Labrenzia sp. VG12: one gene and its partner. The protein of the gene in region 1 interacts with the protein of each later gene in a pairwise test. Links are inferred from orthologs where the notes say so. Each region holds a gene or a part of one and is shown in the gene's direction. Other genes may lie near its edges.

What was found.
Region 2: the proteins of hflK (region 1) and ftsH interact in binary tests that used the Escherichia coli proteins (3 or more experiments, as listed by UniProt). The link is inferred for Labrenzia sp. VG12 from one-to-one orthologs.

Annotation. Positions count from the first base shown.
Region 1 is NZ_CP022529.1:2,389,782-2,393,063, reverse strand. Bases 176-3,136 are described here. They hold hflK (FtsH protease activity modulator HflK), read left to right. Parts: upstream 176-1,041; coding sequence 1,042-2,232; downstream 2,233-3,136. Other genes in these bases: hflC (protease modulator HflC), read left to right, coding at 2,235-3,136; CHH27_RS11205 (GNAT family N-acetyltransferase), read left to right, coding at 352-813; CHH27_RS11210 (dihydrofolate reductase), read left to right, coding at 176-306. Outside these bases: more of CHH27_RS11210, read left to right, coding at 1-175; more of hflC, read left to right, coding at 3,137-3,170; CHH27_RS11190 (DUF2065 domain-containing protein), read left to right, coding at 3,179-3,282.
Region 2 is NZ_CP022529.1:3,440,097-3,443,282, reverse strand. Bases 114-2,978 are described here. They hold ftsH (ATP-dependent zinc metalloprotease FtsH), read left to right. Parts: upstream 114-520; coding sequence 521-2,437; downstream 2,438-2,978. Other genes in these bases: glmM (phosphoglucosamine mutase), read left to right, coding at 2,610-2,978; CHH27_RS15845 (ATP-binding protein), read left to right, coding at 114-348. In the rest of the region: more of CHH27_RS15845, read left to right, coding at 1-113; more of glmM, read left to right, coding at 2,979-3,186. UniProt on the Escherichia coli protein: Acts as a processive, ATP-dependent zinc metallopeptidase for both cytoplasmic and membrane proteins. Plays a role in the quality control of integral membrane proteins.

The DNA of each region.
Region 1 (3,282 bases):
GACTATGCGCCGGAGGGGGCAGAAAGCGCGACCTCTTTCGAGGCAGCCTATGACCGCGCCTGCGCGCTGGCTGCCGGCCTGGGTGTCGATGAAATCATGTGCATCGGAGGCGGCCAGATCTATGCGCAGGCGATGGCGCGCGCGGATCGGCTGGAAATCACCGAGGTTGCTGCCGAACCGGCCGGTGACACGCGTTTTCCGGACATTGATGCGGCGGTCTGGCGGGAAACGGAGCGGGATGCCGGCGTCAGAACGGAAAAAGACAGCGCGGATTTCACATTCGTCACCTATCGACGCAATCCCTGATCCGAAGATCAGGAGATCGACACCAAAAGCCAAAGACCTGAGTGAATGACCCTCTCTGCGACCATGACTGCCCGCTGGGCGGCCTTTGACGAGCTCAGCCTGCAAGAGCTCTACGATCTGTTGCGCCTGCGTCAGCAGGTCTTCATCCTGGAGCAACAGTCTTTCTATGCCGATATTGACGGCAAGGATCAGGAGACATTGCACTATCTGATCCAGAACCGGGACACTGGCGCCTTGCTGGGCTCCATCCGTCTCCTGACGGATGCAGACAAGGCGATGGCGCGCATCGGCCGTGTGGTGATTGCCGAAGAGGCACGCGGCACCGGTCTCGGGCGCCTGATGATGCAGGCCGGGATCGACAAGGCGCTTGACCTGTTGCCTGGCTGCGAGGTCCATGTCTCGGCGCAGGCCTACCTGGAAAAGTTCTACGGATCTCTTGGCTTCAAGACCGTTTCCGACATTTATATCGAGGACGGCATTCCGCATATCGACATGATCCGGTCCTGATTTTCGCGCAAGCTGTCGCCCGGCTGCGGCATATTGTGCCTTTGCCGCTTGACACACACTGTCTCAGGCCCCACCTGCGGCACGGGAAATCTTATTGGTTTCGGGAGGATCTTGCGCCCCGCTTTCCGTTGAAAGCGGCTGGTAACCTCCCTATAACCAACGGTGAGTCAGAACGGGCACCAGCCCATGTCCGGCACCCATCGCCGGATCTCGAAGAAGGAAGTTTTGATGCCTTGGAGCAATCAGTCAGGTGGCGGTGGCCCCTGGAAAGGTGGCGGAAACGGCGGCGGCCCATGGGGCGGCGGCGGAAACAACAACGGACCCTGGGGGGGCGGTGGCGGCCCGAACCGGGGTGGTAACAACCCGCCGGATCTGGAAGAGCTCCTGAAACGCACCCAGGACCGCATGAAAAACGTGTTGCCTGGCGGCGGCGGTGGCGGCCTCGGTGTCATCGGCGTGCTCATCGTTGCCGGTGTTGTCGTGATCGGCTGGCTGGCCACGGGCTTTTATGTCGTGGACGAAGGTGAAGTCGGCGTCGAGCTGGTTCTGGGTGAAGTCAATGACCAGACCCCTCCGGGCCTGAACTACAACTGGCCTTACCCGATCGGCGAAGTTTACAAGCCGAAAGTCGAGCTGCAGCGTGAAACAACGGTTGGCACGGAAGAAAACGTGACCAGCTCCGGTGTGGTGCGCGCACGCGACGTCTCGGAAGAAAGCCTGATGCTGACGGGCGATGAAAACATCGTTGATGTCGGCTTCAAGGTGCTGTGGCGTATCAAGAACACCCGCGACGGCATCAGCCACTACCTGTTCAACATCCAGGATCCTGAAGCGACGGTGAAGGCGGTGGCCGAAAGCGCCATGCGTGAAGCGGTGGGCAGTTCGAACATCGACTCCATCCTGACCGAGAACCGCGTTGCCATCCAGAACGACGTTGTCACGCTGATGCAGACGACCCTGGACAGCTACCAGGCCGGTATCGAGATTGCCGAAGTGCAGATGCAGCGGGTTGACCCGCCGGCACAGGTCATCGATGCCTTCCGCGACGTGCAGGCGGCCCGCGCCGACCAGGAGCGTATCCGCAACGAGGCGGAAGCCTACGCCAACCGGGTCGTTCCGGAAGCGCGTGGTGAAGCGGCCCGCGTTCTGGAAGCAGCCAACGCCTACAAGGACCAGACCATCGCCGAGGCAACCGGTCAGTCCCAGCGTTTCACCAAGATCTACGAGCAGTACAAGAACGCCCCGGATGTGACCCGCGAGCGTCTTTACCTCGAGACCCTGGAAAAAGTCCTGGGTGCCAACAACAAGATCATCATTGACAGCGAGTCCTCCGGATCGGGCGTTTTGCCCTTCCTGCCGCTCAATGACCTGAACCCGCGTGGCGGCAGTGCCACGACGGCACGGACCGGAGGAAACTGATCATGCGCAGTGGAATTCTTGCCATTTTCCTGATTGGCGTGGCCGTGCTCGGCTACATGTCGATCTACATCGTCAACCCGACCCAGCAGGCGCTTGTTCTGCGACTCGGCCGGATTGTTGAAGAGCCCAAAACCGAACCCGGCTACTACTTCAAGATTCCGTTCGTTGAAAATGTGGTCTATCTCGACAAGCGCGTTCTCAACCTGAACATGCCGCCGCTTGAGCCGATCTCCTCGGACAAGAAGCGTCTCGTGGTGGATGCCTTTGCGCGCTACAAGATCTCCGATCCGGTGCTCTTCTACCAGCGTGTTGCCAATGTGCAGACGGCCAACCGCCGTCTGTCGACCCTGCTGCAGTCCTCGCTCCGGTCCGAGCTTGGCCGCACCAGCTTCGTGGCGCTCGTGCGTGACGACCGCTCCGGTGTCATGGAAGCGATCCGAAAGGACGTCAGCGCAAACGCCAAGGAACTCGGCATTGAGGTGATTGACGTGAAGATCCGCCGGGCCGACCTGCCGGATGCCAACTCCCAGGCGATTTACGCCCGGATGCAGACGGAACGCCAGCGGGAAGCCACCGAGATCCGCGCCCAGGGTGAAGAAGCTGCACGCCGGATCCGTTCGCGCGCAGATCGCGACGCGACGGTTCTGGTGGCTGAAGCGAAGCGGGATTCGGAAATCACCCGAGGTGACGGTGATGCAGAGCGGAACAAGATCTTTGCTGAAGCCTTCGGCGCCGATCCGGAGTTCTTTGCCTTCTACCGGTCCATGCAGGCCTATGAAGCCGGCCTGCGGTCGGGGGATACCAGCCTTGTGCTTTCGCCTGACTCGAGCTTCTTCCGGTTCTTCAAGGACCCGATGGGGCAGAACCTTGATCCGGCCGCCAATGACAATGGCAGCCAGGGCGTGTCCGACCGGTCGCCGTCGCTCGCCTCTCAATGAGCGAGCTGGTGACCGCACTGGGCCTGGTCCTTGTGCTTGAAGGTGTGCTCTACGCGCTGGTGCCCGGTGGCATGAAAGCCATCATGCGCAGCGCGCTGGAGACACCGGACCA
Region 2 (3,186 bases), 1.1 Mb from region 1 along the record:
ACGTTGGTCGGCCTGAAAGGCCGCGGTGTCTGGGACAAACGCTATGTCTTCTCGGTCGTCGGCGAACCGGACGAGCCAGCGGGCATCCCGCTTCAGCTCGGTCCGCTGTCGGATGCGCCCGTGTCATCAAAAGAAATTGACTGGCCGAAAGGGTGGCCGAAAGCAGCATTCGACTGTGCCCCGGTTGTCTGGTGCGGCGAGCGTGTGCTGATGCTCCATGCCCTGACCGCCCTTCTCGAGCCTGGGACCAGTCATCCGGAAGGCGGCATAACCTTGGAACGCCTGCCAATTCACGCTAAATTGCTCGGTAACTATGTCGATGATGGAGACGTGGCTGAGGAAAACTAGAGTTTTCCCGGCTTCAAAGATCTGATAGACGTCCGGGCTTAAGAAAATAGTCAGTGCATCTGCGCAACTATGGCGCACCGCCTTGGCAGCGGGCCTCGGGCGACCTATCTTCGCCCTAAGGAAAATATGACCGCGCGCTAGTAACGTCGCGTTGGGCGGTTAAGGAAACGAAATGAACGCACATTTTCGCAACTTCGCTCTTTGGGTGATCATCGCACTTTTGCTGATCGCGCTGTTCCAGCTGTTCCAAAGCCCTGCGCAGCATGGCGCTACCAATGACATTGCCTATTCGGACTTCATGAAACAGGTCGACAATGGTGAAGTCAGGGAAGTCACGATCCAGGAACAGAAGATTACCGGCAGCTATAACAGTGGCGGTGCCTTCCAGACCTATGCGCCGGACGGGGCGCAATATGTGAACGAACTGCGCGAAAAAGGCGTTCTGGTCAATGCGCGTCCGCCTGCTGAAAGTTCACCTCTGCTGAGTGCGCTGTTCTCCTGGTTGCCGATGCTGATCATCCTCGGCATCTGGATCTTCGTGATGCGCCAGATGCAGGGCTCCGGTGGCAAGGCGATGGGCTTCGGCAAGTCCAAGGCCAAGCTTCTGACCGAAGCGCATGGCCGCGTGACCTTTGAAGACGTCGCAGGTATCGACGAAGCCAAGGAAGATTTGCAGGAAATCGTTGAGTTTCTGCGTGACCCGCAGAAATTCCAGCGCCTGGGCGGCCGCATTCCGCGCGGCGTTCTGCTTGTGGGCCCTCCGGGCACCGGTAAAACGCTGACGGCGCGTGCCGTTGCCGGCGAAGCCAATGTGCCGTTCTTCACGATTTCAGGTTCCGACTTCGTTGAAATGTTTGTCGGTGTGGGTGCGTCCCGCGTCCGCGACATGTTCGAACAGGCCAAGAAAAACGCACCTTGCATCATCTTCATCGACGAAATCGATGCGGTCGGCCGTCATCGCGGCGCCGGCCTTGGCGGCGGCAATGACGAACGCGAGCAGACGCTCAACCAGCTGCTGGTGGAAATGGATGGTTTTGAGCCGAATGAAGGCATCATCATCATCGCCGCCACGAACCGTCCGGACGTGCTTGATCCGGCGCTGCTGCGTCCCGGTCGTTTCGACCGCCAGATCGTCGTTCCGAACCCGGATATCACCGGCCGTGAAAAGATCCTCAAGGTTCATATGCGCAAGGTGCCGCTGGCTCCGGATGTCGACGTCAAGACACTGGCACGCGGCACCCCGGGCTTTTCCGGCGCGGACCTGATGAACCTCGTCAACGAAGCGGCATTGCTGGCGGCTCGGCGGTCGAAGCGGCTGGTCACGATGGCCGAGTTCGAGGACGCCAAGGACAAGGTCATGATGGGTGCTGAACGCCGCACCCTGGTGATGAGCGAAGAAGAAAAGAAGCTCACCGCCTATCATGAGGCCGGTCACGCTCTGGTGGCACTCCACCAGGAGGCGTCCGATCCTATCCACAAGGCAACCATCATTCCGCGCGGCCGTGCGCTTGGCATGGTGATGCGGCTGCCGGAGAAGGACCAGGTGTCCCTGACCCGCGCGAAGTGTTACGCGGACCTTGCGGTAGCCATGGGCGGGCGCGTTGCCGAAGAAGAGATCTTCGGACACGATAAAGTCACCTCCGGCGCCTCGGGCGATATCCAGATGGCAACACGTCTCGCGCGTGCGATGGTCACGCAGTGGGGCATGTCCGAGAAACTCGGGCTGATCTCCTATGGGGAGAACCAGGAAGAGGTTTTCCTTGGTCACTCCGTGGCGCGCCAGCAGAATATCTCCGGTGTGACCCAGAAGATGATCGACGAGGAAATCAAGGCCTATGTCGACCGGGGCTACGAGACGGCGCACAGGATCCTGACGGAACACGAGGATCAACTGCACACGATCGCCAAGGGCCTGCTGGAATACGAAACGCTGTCCGGCGACGAAATCAAGGACCTCTTGAACGGCAAGCCGCCGGTGCGCGACACCGACGACGACCAGCCGATCGGACGCTCGTCAGCTGTTCCGACCGCTGGTGCCAAGCGCGGTGGCGACGAAGCCAGCGGCGGCATGGAACCGCAGCCGTCCTGATCTGCGTGACATTGAACGATCTGACAGATGCCCGGTCATGACCGGGCATCTTTCGTTCGGGAACCGTTCAGTCGTTAGTGAATAGTAACAATTGCTCACATATTTTGAATCGTGAGCGCCCGCGTTTGCGCTTAAATAGGCGCAAGACAAACACTTCAGACAGGCATAATTGATGCGCAAGTTTTTCGGCACCGACGGTATCCGCGGTCAGGCGAACAAATATCCCATGACCGCTGAGATGGCTCTCAAGGTGGGCATGGCGGCCGGGCTGGTGTTCAAGAATGGCGGGCACCGTCATCGCGTGGTGATCGGCAAGGACACCCGGCTCTCGGGGTACATGCTGGAGACGGCGCTGGTCGCCGGGTTCACGTCCGTGGGTATGGATGTGTTTCTGCTGGGACCAATGCCGACACCCGCTGTTGCCATGCTGACACGCTCGCTGCGCACGGATCTCGGCGTGATGATTTCCGCGTCCCACAATCCGTTCCAGGACAATGGCATCAAGTTTTTCGGTCCGGACGGCTTCAAGCTCAGCGACGAGATTGAAAAGACCATCGAAGACATGGTCGAAAGCGACATGACACCGCTGCTTGCCGGGACACGTGAACTTGGCCGTGCCAAGCGCATCGACGGTGCACAGCAGCGCTATATCGAATTTGCCAAACGCACCCTGCCGCGGGAAATGAGCCTGGAAGGCCTCCGGGTGGTTATCGACTGCGCCAATGGAGCAGCCTACAAGGTGGCTCCGG